DNA from 3 places in the Brenneria izadpanahii genome. Region 2 is predicted to be linked to each of the others. Evidence: predicted binding sites of a transcription regulator. Region 2 holds the regulator's gene; each other region holds the start of a gene.
What was found. Region 2 encodes ArgR, which controls arginine synthesis, uptake and breakdown. Its sites were predicted from a motif close to ANTGAATAAAAATACANT; they were not measured.

Region 1 (6,247 bases), 530 kb from region 2:
GCGCGAGGGGCCATTCGGCGTGGCGGGGCTTAACCAGCGGATTGAACAGGCATTAGATAAAAGCGGACTGATCCATCGCAGCCGTAATCCGCTTAATCGCTGGTACGTTGGTCGCCCGGTGATGATCGAGCGTAATGATGCGGTGCTGGGATTATTTAATGGCGATATCGGTATCGCCATGCTGAGTGAAAAGGGAGAACTGCGGGTTTACTTTCAACTCCCCAACGGCAAAACCAAGGCCGTAGCGCCGAGCCGTTTGCCGCCGCACGATACGGCCTATGCCATGACGGTGCATAAGTCGCAGGGATCGGAATTCGAACATACCGCGCTGATATTGCCGAACCATTATCTGCCGGTATTAACGCGGGAATTGGTCTATACCGCCATCACCCGCGCCCGTCAGCGTTTGTCGCTGTATGCGGATACCAAAATTTTGTGTCGAGCGGTGAAAACCCCCACCCAGCGTCATAGCGGTTTGGTTGAACGCATCATGGCGCTTTCATCAGACGAGCATCGCTAACACGGCATCCCCGTAGCAGGATGAACTCCGCTATGGGGATGGTTGTTACAGATCCAGCACCAGGATTTTGGAGCGGCGCTGATAGTTATACAGTTCCTGTTTTTTCCTCGGCAGCATTTCCACTTCGGCGGGCAAAAATCCGCGTTCCTGAAACCAGTGGATGCTGTGCGTCGTCAGGACAAACAGCTTTTTCAGCCCTTGCAGACGGGCCTGAGCGGCGATTCTTTGCAGTAACGTGTCGCCGCGTGAGGAGCTGCGATAGTCCGGATGCACCGCGACGCAAGCCATTTCACCGATGCTCTCTTCCGGGAACGGATAAAGCGCGGCGCAGGCAATGGTCAGGTTATCGCGGACGACAACGGTGAACTTATCGATCTCCATTTCCAACTGTTCGCGGGAGCGTCTGACCAGAATGCCTTGCTGTTCCAGCGGGCGAATCAGCTCCAGAATGCCGCCGATATCGTTAATCGTTGCACGGCGCACCTGCTCGGCGCTTTCCATGACGATCTGCGTACCGATGCCATCGCGGGAAAACAGTTCCTGCAGCAAGGCGCCGTCGACCTGATAGCTGATCAGGTGGCTGCGGCGCACGCCGCTGCGGCAGGCTTTAACCGCGCCGCGCAGGAATCGGACCGTACCGGACTGGTAATCGCCTTCCTGTTCCAACGCTTCAATGCGTTTTTGGGCGTCATCCGGGAATAACTCGGAAATGATTTTGCCTTCTTCATTCGTCACGCCCTGTGAAGAGCAAAAGCCAATCATTTTTTCCGCTTTCAGTTTGATCGCCAACTGGGTGGCGACCTCTTCGGAAGTCAGATTAAAGCTCTCTCCGGTGACGGAAACCGCCACCGGGCCCAACAGCACGATCGCGCCGCTGTCTAACTGACGGTGCAGCGCATCTTCATCAATACGGCGGATACGGCCGCTGTGACAGTAGTCGACGCCATCATCCACGCCGAGAGGCTGGGCGATAATAAAGTTGCCGCTGACGACGTTGATGTGCGCGCCCTGCAACGGCGTATTATTCAAACTCATGGATAGACGGGCGGTGATATCCAGTTGCAGCATTCCGGCTGCCTGTTTAACCAGCTCTAGCGTCGTACTGTCTGTAATACGGATATTTTTATGGTAAAGCGGTTCGTAGTGATGCGTTGTCAGATTGCTATCGATCTGCGGACGAGCGCCATACACCACCACCAGCTTGATGCCCAGGCTATGCAGTAGCCCGATGTCGTTGACGATATTGGCGAAGTTTTCATGCTCAATGGCTTCGCCGCCCAGCATGATGACAAAGGTTTTGCCACGGTGGGCATTGATATAGGGAACGGTGTGGCGAAAGCCCTCGACCAGTTCTGTACTACGCTCCTTCACTGCGACTCCTTTGAATTTTTATTCGTAATTTCTGTATTTTTATTCTTTGCGAGGTAAAAGGCAAGGGGTATGTAATAAGCAAAGTCAATGCCGCCGTAATTTGCAAGAAGCGGGAAGAGAAAGCGTAACAATGATTTTTGCATGACACCGGTGTAGAGATTGGTTAAAGTTTTTGACAATTTTGCGATTTCTGCTTCCCGTATCGGCAGTGGCACTGTAATCAGACCGGAGTTGCATGTCTTACTCGAATCACAATCTGACTCGGCGGCGCCTGCTGCAAAGCGCCGCGGCAACTTGGCTATTAAGTGTAAGCGGCGTTGGTTTGGCCGCCGTTGCCCAGGTTATCGCCGTACGCGTCTGGCCTTCTTCTTCCTATACCCGGGTAACGCTGGAGTCAAATCTTTCGCTTAAATACAAGCAATTCACCCTCGGCAATCCGGATCGTCTGGTGGTGGATATTGAAAATATTCATCTCAATAGCGTCCTGAAGAATGTTCCCGCCCAGTTTCACCAAAATGATCCGTTGATTAAAAATGCCAGGATTGGCCAGTTTGATAAAAATACGTTGCGCTTGGTTCTTGAGCTAAAACAAGGCGTTGATGCCAAGCTCTTTACGCTGGGCCCGGTGGCCGAATTCAAACATCGTCTGGTGATGGATCTTTATCCGTTGGCCGGCCGTTATGATAACGAAGAGGATCCGCTGCTGGCGTTGCTGGAGGATTACAACAAAGGCGATCTGGAGCGGACATTGCCGGCGGAAGCGCCGCAGGCGGGGAAAGCCGGACGCGATCGGCCGCTGGTTATTATGCTGGATCCCGGCCACGGCGGCGAAGATCCCGGCGCGATTGGTAAAAATAAAACCCGCGAAAAAGATATCGTGCTGCAAATCGCCCGCCGGCTTCGCGCTCTGATTGAACGCGAGTCTAATATGAAAGCCTATATGACGCGCAATGAGGACGTATTCATTCCATTGCGCGTGCGGGTCGCCAAAGCGCGTAAGCAGCGGGCCGATCTATTTATTTCCATTCATGCGGATGCGTTCACCAACCGCGCGGCAAGGGGATCGTCGGTATTTGCGCTGTCGAAAAAGGGAGCGACCAGCACCGCTGCCAGCTTTCTGGCGCAGACGCAGAACGAATCGGATTTAATCGGCGGGGTCAGCATGAGCGGCGATCGCTATCTGGATCACACCATGCTTGACCTGGTTCAGACCGTTACCATTAACGACAGCTTGAAGTTCGGGAAGGAAATACTAACCCGTTTAAGCAAGGTTAACCGTCTGCATAAAAATAGCGTCGACCAGGCCGGATTCGCGGTGCTAAAAGCGCCGGATATTCCCTCCGTGCTGGTAGAAACGGCATTTATCAGTAATCTTGAAGAAGAGCGCAAGTTGCGCACCAGCCAGTTTCAACAGCAGGTAGCCCAATCGATCCTTGACGGAATTAAAGCCTATTTCGCCAGTCAGACGGGGCGCTAGCGCTATACCGGCGCGATTTTCGGGGCCGAGAGGGGAATGGCTTGCAGAGTGTTACGCGGCATAAATAATAATGCGTTGGCGAGAATGGGGGACGCCAGAAAGCAAAAAACACCCGCTAAGGGTGCCTTTTTAATAAGAATCAATTGGTTGCGGGGGCCGGATTTGAACCGACGACCTTCGGGTTATGAGCCCGACGAGCTACCAGGCTGCTCCACCCCGCGTCCGTCTTGATACTGTCTTTTACTTTTGATGGTCTATTCACATCAATTGGTTGCGGGGGCCGGATTTGAACCGACGACCTTCGGGTTATGAGCCCGACGAGCTACCAGGCTGCTCCACCCCGCGTCCGTGGATGCGCACTATACTCCCCATGAGCTTCAGTGCAACCTATTTTTGTAAAAAATGCCGTATAACCCGCACGGGTGCTGAATTTGCAACCTAATGGGCTATTTTTTAAACGTTGCGCCGACGGTTTTAATGGACGACGATTTACGCCGCGGCGAAGCGAAAATGGGGGGTAAAGCCCAATATTGCGCTAACAGCCCGCGCCGCGGTCGCTCTGGTATCTCTATCGGTACTACAATATGAGCGGCTCGTCCCTGTGGCTCGCTGTGCGGGCCGTCGCTATGCGACGTTGAAAATCGCTTCCGGCGATTTTTTATTAGGTGACGTTTCTTTCTCTATAGGTGTTTGTTATCGTTCGGCGGTGAATCTGTCGATGTCAAAAGAGAGCGCAAAGAAGATGAGAGGATGTTGGGGAAAATATTTGCTGACCGGCGTGGTAATTGCCATTCTTGCGGGGTGCCAATCCAAACCCACCGATCGGGGACAGCAATATAAGGATGGACACCTCAATCAGCCTCTGGAACTGGTGAATGAGCCGAATGCAACCGGCAAACCCGTTAATGCCAGAGACTTTGTCGATCAGGTCGCTGAAATCAGGAACGCTTCGCCCGGCCTGTATACCAGCAATAATAGTACCTTCCAGGCGATAGAAAACTGGATGATGTCGGGAGCCGATACCCGCGAACTGAGCAAGTTTGGCCTCAGCGCCTGGCAGATGGAGGGGGTGGACAACTTCGGCAACGTCCAGTTTACCGGCTACTACACTCCGGTTCTGCAAGCCCGCTATACCCGTCAGGGCGAGTTTCGCTATCCGCTTTATGCCATGCCTTCGCGCGGCAAGAAAAATCGCCGCCTGCCGGATAGAGCATCTATTTACTCCGGCTCTTTAGACGATCGCTTAGCCCTGGCCTGGACTAATTCGCTGGTGGATAACTTTATGATGGAAGTGCAGGGCAGCGGCTACATCGATTTTGGCGACGGCCGCCCGCTAACGTTCTTCGGCTATGCGGGTAAAAACGGCCATGCCTACCGCAGTATTGGCAAGGTTCTGATCGATCGCGGCGAAGTGGCGCGTGAAGATATGTCCATGCAGGCGATCCGCAAATGGGCCGAACAGCACTCGGAATATGAGGTGCGCGAACTGTTGGAGGAGAATCCGTCCTTCGTGTTCTTTAAACCGATGATGACGTCGCCGGTCAAGGGGGCGAGCGCGGTGCCGCTGGTCGCCAAAGCGTCCGTGGCTTCCGACCGTTCGCTGATCCCGGCCGGAACCGCGCTGCTGGCGGAGGTGCCATTATTGGATAATGAAGGGAAGTTCACCGGTAAATATGAAATGCGCCTGATGGTGGCGCTGGACGTCGGCGGCGCCATTAAAGGCCAGCACTTTGATATTTATCAGGGTATCGGCCATGAGGCAGGCCATGCGGCGGGTTTCTATAATCACTATGGCCGGGTATGGGTCTTAAAAAATACGCAGAGTAACGGAACCTTGTTCAGCGCTTCGCAAAGCGCTCCGTTAATGAATAGCAATAATTCCGGATCGCTGCTGGTCAGCAATCCGCAGAATTAACGCGCCGCCGATCCTTTACCCGCGGCAGGCCAATGGCGCCGCGGGTAATACCTTATTTACGCTTTTCCCTTTAATCCCTTATCTGAAATAGATTATCCGGCGTAACCGTTTATTTGGGCGGCCGGAATGGGATCGTTTCAATAACCTGATATTTTATATAACGTTAAAAATATCCATTTTATTTATAGGGTTATGGTTCTGCCCGTGAACCGCTGAATTTTTATATATCCGGACGATTTTATTTACTCGCCCGGTATCCTCAGGTTTTTTATGGTTATTTGCGCCGGAAAGCGATTTATTATCGATAATTAACTTTTGTTATCTGATTTATTGCTATTTATATAAGGCTATTTACCGTTTCGGCGATTGGGTAAAGCGTGAGTTCAGGTATATTCTATACCCTGCTAACTACTTGCCATGAGGTCGTCATGACGATTAAGCGTTATCCACATCTGGCTCACTGGGGAGCGTTTACCGCCGTTGTTGAGGATGGAAAGTTGATTCGTTGTGAGCCGTTCGCGGACGATCCTTCCCCCTCGCCAATGCTTGATTCCATTGTCCCGCTGGTCTATTCGGAACGCCGCATCCGGCGGCCCGCCGTTCGCCGTTCCTGGCTGCAAAAGCGGGAGAACAGCGATGGCTCGCTACGCGGCAAAGAGGATTTTGTTGAAGTCGACTGGGATGTCGCGCTGAAACTGGTTGCCGAAGAGAACCGCCGTATCCGCGATCGCTATGGCGCCGACGGGCTATTCGCCGGTTCTTATGGTTGGTCTTCCGCCGGGCGTTTTCACCACGCTCGTTCTCAGGTGCGGCGCTTCTATTTTTCCGGCGGCGGCGCGGTGGATCAGCAGGGTAACTACAGCTGGGGGCGGCGCAGTTTTTCCTGCCGTATGTGATCGGTACCTTTCATCCGTTGACTGGCAAGGTGACGGAGTGGCGCAGCGTCGCCGAGCACTGTGAAATT
Region 2 (6,247 bases):
AATCAATGTTTCCTGACGCTGTCTCAACAGTTGATCGTAGAGCTCCGCCAGGCTTATTCTGAACTTATCGTCCAGTTCGTCTTCTTCGATCATATGGTTCCAGGAAGCCATAGTTTCAAGCTGCTTCCGGTATTTACTGTCTCGATATTTTTCAAGCAGCAAACCCATATTCATTCCCGGGCTGGCGTTACAGGTTTTTACCAGATCCTGAAACAGGCTCAGACCGGCCACTTTGCTCTCTTCTATTCCTTCCAGCGTCAGTTCCGGTACTTCCGCTGAAAGCCTTGGGTTCTGAACTAATAGCCCTATAAGTATACGCATAGTTGTGACTTTTAGCTGGGGCGGCTGGTATGCTTGAGCATGTTCGGCCACTTTTGGCAACAGCCGGTCAAGCTGGCTGTCATCCAGAATCCCAAGTTTGTTACCCAACTGCTGACGTAAATATAAGCGCAATGTTTCACCTGGAACCTGACCAATCAAGGGCAGAGCCAGGGTGCTGAGCTTAGCGCGCCCATCGGGCGAACTCATGTCCACCTGCTGTTGCAGCGTTTCAAACAGAAACTGCGACAGCGGCAGAGCCTGCTCCATCCGCTGCTCAAAGCTATCTTTGCCTTCTTTACGAACCAGCGTGTCGGGGTCTTCCCCTTCAGGTAAAAATATAAAGCGTAACTGGCGACCGTCGTTTAAATAGGGTAGCGCAGTTTCCAGCGCGCGCCATGCCGCCTCTCGTCCGGCGCGGTCGCCGTCATAACAGCAGACGACCTGGTCTGTGGCGCGGAACAGCAACTGAATATGATCGGCCGTCGTGGAGGTTCCCAGCGACGCAACCGCATAATCAATACCAAACTGCGCCAGGGCAACCACATCCATATACCCTTCAACCACCAGCAGCCGCTTTAGTTCCGGATGGTTCTGCTGTGCTTCATACAGGCCATAGAGCTGACGGCCTTTATGAAAAATTTCAGTTTCCGGCGAGTTCAGATATTTCGGCACGCCATCGCCCAATACCCGACCGCCAAAGGCAATAACCCGTCCCCGTTTATCCCGGATGGGGAACATGACCCGCTCCCGAAAGCGGTCATATGTACGGCCTTGCTCATTAGTCACCAACATGCCGGCATCGTTCAATGTGCTGCGGTCATCATTGTTACGCCCGAAACGTTTTAAAACGTTGTCCCAGCCGGACGGTGCGAAACCAATAGCAAAATGACTAATTACTTCGGCGCTCAGTCCGCGTTGTTGCAGATAATGTAACGCCGGCGCGCCGGCAGGCTGGCTAAGCGCCTGTTGATAGAACTCGCTCAGTTGTCCCATCAGTTCATACAGGCTTTGTCGTTGATGGCGTTCAAGCTGGGTTGGTCCGGTACCGCTTTCATACGGCACTTCAAGACCATAGATGGCAGCCAATTCTTCAATGCTTTCAACGAAATCGAGACGATCGTAATTCATTAAAAAGTCAATGGCGTTGCCATGAGCGCCACAACCAAAACAGTGATAGAACTGTTTGTCACCGTTTACGGTAAATGAGGGGGTTTTTTCGTGATGGAACGGACAGCACGCATGATAATTCTTGCCCTGCTTTTTCAGTTTGACGCGCGCATCTATGAGATCGACGATGTCGGTGCGAGCCAGCAGATCATTGATAAATACGCGTGGAATTCGTCCAGCCATAAGCCCCTGTTTCTTAACTTATGAACGACAGCTTATAAACGACAGCAAGCCGCGCATTCCTTTCGGAAAGCACGGCCTTCGTATGCAACTACTAAGTCTGCGGATTAATCACGCGGTGGAGGAAAACCTCCTAAAATTAATACAGACGAGTGCGGCGTGCGTTTTCTCGAGCCAATTTCTTAGCGTGACGTTTTACTGCAGACGCTTTAGCGCGCTTACGTTCGGTAGTCGGTTTTTCATAAAACTCACGACGACGAACTTCAGCCAGAACACCCGCTTTTTCGCAGGAACGCTTGAAGCGACGCAGAGCTACGTCGAACGGCTCGTTTTCACGTACTTTAATTACCGGCATGTGCCTCTCACCTCAATAAATTCGGTTTGCCGCTGGCCTTGTGCCAGCCTTTTCAAAATGGTGCGGAATTCTACTGCAAACAGGGGCCCCTTGTAAAGGGCTGGACGATCATAAAACACCCAACCTCCGCCAGCGCGGAAACCGGGGGGCTTATGGTAGACTATCCGCCGCATGAAGCAAGCTGCATTCAACCCCGGCTTGTACCGTAATTAAAGTAGGAACAGCAATGCGCGTATTGGGTATCGAAACATCCTGCGATGAAACCGGAATTGCCATTTATGACACTCAGGCCGGTTTGGTCGCCAATCAGTTGTACAGTCAGATAAAACTCCATGCCGATTACGGCGGTGTCGTTCCTGAACTGGCTTCCCGCGATCACGTTCGTAAAACCGTACCGTTGATCCAGGCTGCGCTGCGCGAAGCGAATTTAAAGGCCGGCGACATTGACGGCGTCGCCTATACATCCGGTCCGGGTCTGGTGGGCGCGTTATTGGTCGGGGCCACCGTCGGCCGGGCATTGGCGTTTGCCTGGAATGTTCCCGCCGTCGCGGTGCATCACATGGAGGGGCATCTATTAGCGCCCATGCTGGAAGACAATCCCCCCGAATTTCCTTTTGTCGCATTGCTGGTTTCCGGCGGGCATACGCAGCTAATCAGCGTAACCGGCATCGGCGAGTATCGGTTGCTTGGGGAGTCCATTGATGATGCGGCGGGCGAAGCGTTTGATAAAACGGCAAAATTACTGGGATTGGATTACCCCGGCGGACCGATGCTGTCAAAAATGGCTCAGACCGGGAACGCCGCGCGCTTTACTTTCCCGCGCCCCATGACCGATCGTCCCGGGCTGGATTTCAGTTTCTCCGGCCTGAAAACGTTTGCCGCCAATACGATCCGCAGCAATGGCGACGATGAACAGACGCGGGCGGATATTGCGCGCGCTTTCGAAGACGCCGTCGTGGATACGCTGGCGATTAAATGTCGCCGCGCGCTGGATGAAACCGGCTTCAAAAGGCTGGTGATGGCGGGGGGAGTAAGCGCTAACCGTACGCTGCGTCAACGTCTGGGCGAGATGATGGCAAACCGGGGGGGCTCGGTATTTTATGCCCGCCCCGAGTTTTGTACGGACAACGGCGCGATGATCGCCTATGCGGGGGCGATCCGCCTGCAACAGCAGGGGGAAACGCAGGATCTGGGCGTAACGGTGCGCCCGCGCTGGCCGTTGGCTGAATTACCTGCCATCTGAGCCGTTAATCAACCCGCATCGGGATAATGCGGGTTTTGTTTCCGTTAGAGCTCTTGTTCAAACAGCACCAGAATGACTTCATAGAGTTGTTTGACGCTGAATCCTCTGGCGGGAGTGGTGAAGATGGTGTCATCGCCGGCAATGGTGCCCAGTATGCCTTCCGACTTGCCCAGCGAGTCGAGCAGACGGGCAATTAGCTGGGCCGCGCCTGGACTGGTGTGGATAACCACGACGGCGTCATTGAAATCGACATCGCGCACCAGGTTTTTTAGCGGGCTGGTGGTGGTGGGCACTCCCAGCTCCGCCGGCAGGCAGTAGACCATTTCCATTTTTGCGTTGCGCGTACGTACGGCGCCAAACTTGGTCAACATGCGCGAGACTTTGGACTGATTGATGTTTTCAAATCCGTCGTCTTGCAAGGCTTGAACAATCTCGCTTTGAGAGCTGAATTTCTCTTCTTTCAGCAGCGCTTTGAACGCTTTAACTAAGTCTTCTTGTTTTGTTGAATTACGCATTCTGCACCGGATTTATCAGAGTTGTTTACTCCGTGATTATGCAGATTAATGAATTTTTATGCAACTGCGGTGCGTATATTATCGCCAGCCGCGACTTGTGGCCATTTGAAAAAACGATTAAAAAAGTTTGTGGGTCACCCGAGTCTGAAAAATGCGTCACACGTCACATAAAAGTGAATCAAATGTTATCAGAATGATGTTATTCATATATTGATGATTACTGTGTCGTAGCCCTCCTATTCATGGGCAATAAATGAGTGCTACGTTATTAACTCGAAGCCCACTAACTTTACTTACCTTTCTAATTAATAGCCGTTTATGATTTATTATTATGGACATAGGGTACGCCCGGTCTTTAAGTAGTATCCACTAACGGTAAGTGAATACGTTTTACTTTTTCTTCTTGTGTTAATTCTTCTATTAAATGAATTCGCGGCATTTTTGTACTTTACGATTATAAGGAGTTTAGGATGAAAGTTGCAGTTCTTGGTGCGGCAGGCGGCATTGGTCAGGCCCTTGCTCTCCTCCTCAAAACCCAGCTTCCTTCAGGTTCAGAATTATCTCTTTATGACATCGCGCCGGTGACGCCGGGGGTGGCTGTCGATCTGAGCCATATTCCTACCGCAGTAAAAACCAAAGGTTACTGTGGTCCTGATGCAACTCCAGCGCTGGTAGGGGCGGATATTGTGTTGATATCCGCCGGAGTAGCCCGTAAGCCGGGAATGGATCGTTCAGATCTGTTCAATGTTAATGCGGGTATCGTCCGTAATCTGGTCGAGCAAATCGCCAATACCAGCCCGCAGGCCTGTATCGGTATTATCACCAATCCAGTCAATACGACTGTCGCCATTGCGGCCGAGGTACTTAAAAAGGCCGGCGTATACGATAAAAATAAGCTATTCGGCGTGACCACGCTGGATATTATCCGTTCCAATACCTTCGTCGCCGAACTCAAAGGCAAACTGCCGGAAGATATCAACGTACCGGTTATCGGCGGGCACTCCGGCGTGACGATCCTCCCGCTGCTGTCGCAGGTGCCGGGGATCGGCTTCAGCGACCAGGAAGTCGCCGATTTGACCAAACGTATCCAGAATGCGGGTACGGAAGTCGTGGAAGCAAAAGCTGGCGGCGGGTCGGCAACTCTGTCAATGGGACAGGCTGCGGCGCGGTTCTGCCTGTCATTAACGCGCGCGTTGCTGGGTGACGACGGCGTTGTTGAATGTTCTTATGTCGAAAGCGATGGCCAATATGCCCGTTTCTTTGCGCAGCCGGTGCTGTTGGGTAAAAATGGCATCGTTGAACGTAAAGACATCGGCGTTTTAAGTGCGTTTGAACAAGAAGCGCTTAAAAATATGCTGGATACGCTTAATCAGGATATCGAATTAGGCGAGTCTTTCGTTAAGGGCCAATAAACGCTCCTGTTTTTACCATCACGAATTCAGAGCCGGAGATTTTATCTCCGGCTCTTCTTTTCATTGGGGCGGATAAGCTTTTTTCTGTCAATAAGCTCGTTGGTTTCCGGATCGTAGTAGCGGCTTGGCCAGATCTCTGATGGATGAACGCCCAGTGCATCGGCTATCAACCACTCCCCTTTAGGCCACGGACGTGAAAGCGCATTAGCCAGCGTTGATGAGCTTAACCCGGCAGCGCGGGATACCGCAGCCAGCGTTGTGCCTTTTTTGCGCAAAGCGGCAATGATATCAGCGGGATGCCAGTCATGTTTCCTTAAAGTCATAATCCTTCCCTTATTGCTATAAGACGACTGTTCATTAGTGGTATAAATAACGGATGTTAGTTATATGCCAAGCTAACATGACATGATTATTAGGAAATAATATAGCATCAATTTCCTATAAATTTCTCAAAAAAATTCCAATTAACCTCGTTTTTGTTAGGAATGGCACTATCAGGATGAAAAGCTATGAAAAAAGAGTGGTTTGCTACCAATGAACTGGTTGGCGTCGGCGGACTTCCTAAATCAAGGCAGGGATTAAATAAGCGCGCTCGTGAAGATGGTTGGGAGAAGCGCCGTCGTCGGGGGATTCAGGGGAGAGGCGTCGAGTATTCGATTCATAGTCTTCCCGACACGGTAAAAAAATTGTTATTACTTGAAAGCGACTCTCCGTCATATTCAGGGAAACAGCCCGCCACGCTGACTATCTGGATGCAGATTTATGATCAACTCTCTGAAACGGAAAGAGATAAACTGATCGCTCATATTCTGAGAGTTGGCGTGTCGACCACGCTAAGCCAGCTGGGAATTACGTCTGCGGATGAGAAGATCGATCCCGGCGTGACCGCCGAATAAGCACCATTTTGCCATCTGCTTATTTTGTCAGTAAAGATGGCAATACCCCCTTGTTTCTTCATTCCATTCCCATTCTTCCACAATACTCCCTCTCCCTTCATCCTTGAAATGTCCAGATGCCCTGGCATAAGGACAGTGATTTTTATGTGTTTTAATGG
Region 3 (6,247 bases), 990 kb from region 2:
CGATGCGCACCAGCGGTACGCCGAAGCAGCGCACGCGGCGCAGCGTATCCAGCAGTTGGCCGTCGGCGATGATGCCCATGCCGCAGGCATGCAGCGACTGGTAACATGCGAACAGCGGCTCCCACAATTGTTCATTGCTGACCAGCAGATCTTTCGGCGCCAGCAGTTCTCCGCCTTTGAGACGGGCATCCAGATAAGCCAGCGTGCTATTCAACTGCGCGCGTAATGATTTCATGATGGCGCGGTACGGTTCTTGAACCTCGTCGCCGCCGGCCAGTTTGCGTAATTCCGGCGTACATTCCGACATCGACAATTCCGATACCAGGAACTGAATATCTTGCAGGAACAGATCGGCCGCTTTCCAACGGCTGAGCAATAGCACCCGGCGAGTCACCTCGGCCGTCACGTTCGGGTTGCCGTCGCGGTCTCCGCCCATCCATGAGGTAAAACGCACCGGCACGGCTTCCACGGGCAGACGATAACCGAAAGACTTTTCAAGCAGTTCATCCAGCTCGCGCAAAAAGGCGGGCACGCCTTCCCAAAGGCTGTTCTCGACGACGGCAAAACCCCATTTGGCTTCTTCTATCGGCGTCGGACGGATTTTACGAATTTCGTCGGTATGCCAGGATTGTGCGATCAACTGGCGCAGGCGGCGCATAATCTGGTTACGTTCATAATCGGCCAGATCGTCATGGTCGAGCTGTTTCAGACAGGTGTTTACTTCAACCAGCTTGTGGATCAGGGTACGGCGGGTAATCTCGGTGGGGTGCGCGGTCAATACCAGCTCGATGGAAAGCGATTCGACGGCATTACGAATGTCTTTTTCCGTTAGACCTTTGGTTGTTTTTAAGCGGTCGAAAGTTTTGGAGAGTATCTCCGGGTTGCTGGCGGCTTCACCGTGCGGGGAGATCGTGTGATATTGCTCAGCGGTATTGGTTAAGTTAAGAAATTGACTAAATGCGCGGGCTACCGGCAGTAGCTCGTCATTGGACAGGTTTTGTAGTGTGTTCAGCAGTTCCTGTCGGTGCTTTTCACTGCCCGCTCGGGAGGACTTTGATAATTTACGAATCCTTTCTACCTTATCAAGTATGTTCTCACCCAGCGCTTCCTTGATAGTATCGCCAAGTAGCTTACCTAGCATGCTGACGTTACTTCGCATTGCTGAATATTGCTCTTTCATATATACCCTGACCCATCTCTAAAATTTTTTGTAAGTTTATTTCACCAGAAAGACGTACTACGCTCCTTTCATCTAGCCACGACGAGGTTGATTCGTCAATTGACGATTCTTTGCCCTCGTTGTTCTTTTATACCGCGGATCTTTTTACCCGCATTGATGTAGATTTGGCAATCGGTGAAATTTAATTACAGATGACCCGATATTAGATGTGCTTATTTGGCGGCGAAAGCGGGCGTGATGCCCGCGGCCATCTTTTTAAGGGAGACAGAAATGTTTAATCATCTGAGAAATCAGTTCTCTCGTCGGTTTGATAAAGGCGGTATCAAGAAATTCGTCTGGCTGATGCGCCTGATCGATCGATCCCGGCCCCAGAACCAGCGTCGGGCAGAGCCCCTGAATAAACGGCGCTTCGGTGCAGTAATTGACGACTTCGGTTTGCGCGCCCAGCAGTTTTTCCACTACCGAGACTAAATGATGATCCGCCGGACATTCGTAGCCGGGGATCGGCGGGTGCAGTTCGCCGATCGTCAGGCGGCCCGGCCAGCGCTGGCTGACCGGCGCCAGCGCTTGCGACAGCAAGCCGTTCAGATCGCTGAGCGTCAGTCCCGGCAGCGGGCGGATATCCATATGCAGCTCGCAGCAGGCGCAGATTCGGTTCGGCGCGTCGCCGCCGTGGATATGGCCCAGATTCATAGTCGGGTAGGGGATATCGAACGCCGCGTTGTGATAGCGCTCCTGCAGCGTTTTGCGCAGTACCAGCAGATGGGAGATCGCATCGTGCATCAGTTCAATCGCGTTCACGCCGCGCGACGGATCGCTGGAATGCCCGGACTGGCCCTGAATCCGGATCGCGCTGGACATATGGCCCTTATGGGCGCGCACCGGCCGCAGCGACGTCGGTTCGCCGATAATGGCGCAGTCCGGCCTGACCTGCGCGGATGCGGCAAAATATTTGGCGCCGGCCATGGTGGTCTCTTCATCCGCGGTGGCGAGAATATATAGCGGCTTGGTCAGTTTGCCTGGATCGATGTCGCGCAGCGTATCAAGAATAAACGCAAAGAATCCTTTCATATCGGCGGTTCCCAGACCATACAGCTTGTTATCGTGCTCGGTCAGCGTGAAGGGATCGCGCGTCCAGCGACCGTCGTCGAACGGTACGGTATCCGTATGTCCCGCCAGTAATAAGCCGCCTTTGCCTTCCCCGATTCTGGCCAGCATATTAAATTTGTTTCTGGTGCCGGGTACTGGCTGAACTTCAACATGAAAGCCCAAATCAGTGAACCAGCCGGACAGCAGATTGATTAACGCCTGATTACTTTGATCGAGCGTACTGTCGGTCGCGCTGATGGACGGCGTTGCGATTAGCGCCCGGTATAGCTCAAGAAAAGGGGGTAAATTCATCTTCACGGTTGACAGCCTCTGGTTAGGATAGTATCAATATTCATGCATTTATTTTGAATAAAAATACAATAACGCTAAGAGAAAGGAAACCATAAGATACTTTTGGTGATGAATTCATCACGTCGCTTAGCTTCGCGGGCGAACAGCGTTATGACGCTGGCGGACCCTGTTACCGATTTCGTTGATAAGTTAAGGTATAGAGTATCCCATATTGAATAGGTTGATTGTTGGCGCCTGCGGCCGTCTGGGCGCCGAGCTGACCCGCTATCTTGGCTGTCGCCCGCAAATGAACATAACCGCTTTAGCCGTTTCTACGCAAAGCGTAGATGCGGGAAAATTGATTTCCGATTTGCATCGGCAACTGAAGGATATCTCCGATTTGCCGGTTAAGCCGTTACATAGTCTTTACTTTGATTACCATTTACCATTCTGAGGCGCGAAGAGAACAATGAATCCGTTAATTATCAAGCTAGGTGGCGTTTTACTGGATAGCGAAGAAGCGTTGGAGCGCCTCTTTACGGCGCTGGTTACCTATCGCCAGCAACATCAGCGCCCGCTTGTGATTGTGCACGGCGGCGGATGCCTGGTTGACGATCTGATGAAAAAACTATCGTTGCCGGTGGTGAAGAAAAACGGCCTGCGCGTGACTCCCGCCGATCAGATCGACATTATTACCGGCGCGTTGGCCGGTTCGGCGAATAAAACGTTGCTGTCGTGGGCCAGGAAGCACGACATTAACGCGGTTGGCCTGTGCCTGGCGGACGGCGGCAGCACCAAGGTGACGCAGTTGGACGAAGCGCTGGGTTTTGTCGGTAAGGCGGAGGCGGGCTCGCCCGCATTGCTGAATACGCTGTTGTCTGCGGGATACCTGCCGGTTGTCAGCTCTATCGGGATGACCGATCGGGGCGATCTGATGAACGTGAACGCCGACCAGGCCGCAACGGCGCTGGCGGAAACGCTGGGGGCGGATTTAATCCTGCTTTCCGACGTTAGTGGTATTCTGGACGGCAAAGGCCAGCGTATTGCGGAAATGACGGCGGAAAAAGCCGAACAGCTGATCGCGCAGGGTATCATCACCGATGGGATGATTGTTAAGGTCAACGCGGCGCTGGACGCTGCGCGCACGCTGGGGCGTCCGGTGGATATCGCCAGCTGGCGTCATGCCGATCAGCTGCCTGCGCTATTCAACGGCGTGGCTATCGGTACGCGTATTTTAGCGTAGTCGGTTTTGAGGTATGGCGCGGCGTGGATCATCGGCGGCTCGCTGTCGGCGGTTCGGCTTACGGATGCGCCATTCCCGCGCAGGCGCCCATTTTCGTCATCTCCGCGCAGTAGGCGGGCCGGCATGACGAGAGTCGATTTAACGCCGTATCCGCGCAGGCGGACGACGGTATGGCGATGAGTTACGAGTCCGGGGATGAAGTGTTTCATGCCCGCATTTATTTGAATTTTGGGAGTAATGGTTATGGCTTTGTGGGGCGGTCGGTTCAGTCAGGCGGCAGATCAACGTTTTAAACAGTTTAATGACTCGCTGCGGTTTGATTACCGTCTGGCAGAGCAGGACATCATCGGCTCGATTGGCTGGTCAAAAGCGTTGGTTACCGTCAATGTGCTCAGCGAACAAGAGCAACAGCAGTTGGAGCAAGCGCTGAATGCGCTGTTGGCTGACGTTCAGGCCGATCCTGAAATCATCCTGCAAAGTGATGCCGAAGATATTCATAGCTGGGTTGAGCAGCGCCTGATTGAAAAAGTCGGCGATCTGGGTAAAAAGCTGCATACCGGGCGTAGTCGTAACGATCAGGTGGCCACCGACCTGAAACTGTGGTGCAAAGCGCAGATTGCCGAACTGCATCTGGCGGTGCGTCAACTGCGCCAGGCGTTGGTCGCCACGGCGGAAGCGAACCAGGATGCCGTCATGCCGGGCTATACCCACTTGCAGCGTGCCCAGCCGGTAACGTTTGCTCACTGGTGCCTGGCTTATCATGAAATGCTGGCGCGCGACGAAAGCCGGTTGGAAGATACGCTGAAACGTCTGGACGTCAGCCCGTTGGGCTGCGGGGCGCTGGCCGGTACGGCTTATCCTATTGACCGCGAGCAGTTGGCCGGATGGCTGGGTTTCGCTTCCGCCACGCGCAACAGTCTGGATACGGTATCCGATCGCGATCACGTGCTGGAACTGCTATCCGACGCCGCTATCGGCATGGTGCATCTGTCGCGTTTCGCTGAAGACCTGATTTTCTTTAACAGCGGCGAAGCGGCGTTTGTCGAGCTGTCCGATCGCGTGACCTCCGGTTCATCGTTAATGCCGCAGAAAAAGAATCCTGACGCGCTGGAGTTGATTCGCGGTAAATGCGGTCGCGTTCAGGGCGCGCTGGCCGGCATGATGGTGACGCTGAAAGGGTTGCCGCTGGCGTACAACAAGGATATGCAGGAAGACAAAGAAGGTCTGTTCGACGCGCTGGATACCTGGCACGACTGCCTGATGATGGCCGCGCTGGTGCTGGAAGGCATTCAGGTCAAGCGCCCCCGCTGTCAGGAAGCCGCCGAGCAGGGCTATGCCAACGCGACGGAACTGGCGGATTATCTGGTTGCTAAAGGCGTGCCGTTCCGGGAGGCGCACCATATCGTCGGCGAAGCGGTTGTCGAAGCCATTCGCCAGGGGAAAGCGCTGGAAGCGCTGCCGCTGCCGGAGCTACGGAAGTTTAGCGACGTTATCGCCGATGACGTTTACCCTATCCTGTCCTTGCAATCCTGTCTGGATAAACGCGCGGCGCAGGGCGGCGTGTCGCCTCAGCAGGTGGCGAAAGCCATCAGCGACGCTAAACAGCGTCTGAGCTGACAAATCCGCCTGGAGCGGATTTAAATGCCGCTCGCGGCGGCCGCGCAGAGGCGAGGCCCAAGGATGGGCCGAATCACAATATCAACGCATCGGCGGCTTAGCGTATAACGCGAGTTCCGGCTTTCATGATTTGCCTGTAAACCTGAATCACATCCGCATTTTCTGGTTTTTTTCACCGTATTTCCCCCAAATCCTTCTCCAGGCGGATTTTGCCTCTGGACATCCATACAGTATCAATTTAACGTGACGGACAGCAGTGGTGGCCAGTGGAGGCGCAGTGGATATCAGCATGGTTTATGGATTGGGCGGCGGCCTGGCCGGCTTATTGGCCGGTTGGCTTATCGTTAGCCTATCGCACCAGCGGCAGCAGTCGCGTCATGAAACGGAACAACGTTTACTTGAGCAATCGTTACAGCAAACCCGGCAGCTTTTGAGTGAATGCCAGCAGGCGAAAAAAGAGGCGGAACAGCGATTACGCGAGAACGAGTTGGAGTTGCGTAATGTTCACGGCCAGCTTGCCGCGGGCCTGGAGAAGCAGCAGCAACTGGCGCAACTGCGCGAGGAGTGCGTTCAGTTGAATCAGGAACTGCGCGCGTTGCGCGAGGTGAATACCGCGCAGGAGGCCGAACTGCGGGAAGTCACCATCCGGCTGGAAGAAACGCGCATGGCCGCCGAAGAGAAGCAACGCCTGCTGATAAACAGCGAGCAGCGATTGACCACGCAGTTTGAAAATCTGGCCAACCGGATTTTTGAGCACAGCGGCCGTAAAGTGGACGAGCAGAATAGGCAGAGCCTGGATCGCTTGTTGATGCCGCTGCGCGAACAGC

Region 1: a site for ArgR is predicted at 1,922-1,939, ahead of argA (amino-acid N-acetyltransferase). Genes of this name have one in related genera too.
Region 3: a site for ArgR is predicted at 2,634-2,651, ahead of argE (acetylornithine deacetylase). Genes of this name have one in related genera too.

Annotation. Positions count from the first base shown of each region.
Region 1 covers NZ_CP050854.1:4,040,170-4,046,416, reverse strand. The annotation lists gene recD (exodeoxyribonuclease V subunit alpha) at 1-520, shown strand, start outside; gene argA (amino-acid N-acetyltransferase) at 566-1,891, opposite strand; gene amiC (N-acetylmuramoyl-L-alanine amidase AmiC) at 2,127-3,368, shown strand; tRNA gene HC231_RS18020 (tRNA-Met) at 3,513-3,589, opposite strand; tRNA gene HC231_RS18015 (tRNA-Met) at 3,637-3,713, opposite strand; gene mltA (murein transglycosylase A) at 4,111-5,283, shown strand; partial or broken gene HC231_RS18005 (molybdopterin-dependent oxidoreductase) at 5,712-6,247, shown strand, end outside.
Region 2 covers NZ_CP050854.1:4,571,347-4,577,593, reverse strand. The annotation lists gene dnaG (DNA primase) at 1-1,671, opposite strand, end outside; gene rpsU (30S ribosomal protein S21) at 1,808-2,023, opposite strand; gene tsaD (tRNA (adenosine(37)-N6)-threonylcarbamoyltransferase complex transferase subunit TsaD) at 2,250-3,266, shown strand; gene argR (transcriptional regulator ArgR) at 3,311-3,781, opposite strand; gene mdh (malate dehydrogenase) at 4,252-5,193, shown strand; gene HC231_RS20375 (helix-turn-helix domain-containing protein) at 5,235-5,516, opposite strand; gene HC231_RS20370 (DNA-binding protein) at 5,703-6,089, shown strand.
Region 3 covers NZ_CP050854.1:227,510-233,756, forward strand. The annotation lists gene ppc (phosphoenolpyruvate carboxylase) at 1-1,180, opposite strand, end outside; gene argE (acetylornithine deacetylase) at 1,436-2,587, opposite strand; partial or broken gene HC231_RS01030 (N-acetyl-gamma-glutamyl-phosphate reductase) at 2,790-2,978, shown strand; gene argB (acetylglutamate kinase) at 3,030-3,803, shown strand; gene argH (argininosuccinate lyase) at 4,047-5,420, shown strand; gene rmuC (DNA recombination protein RmuC) at 5,698-6,247, shown strand, end outside.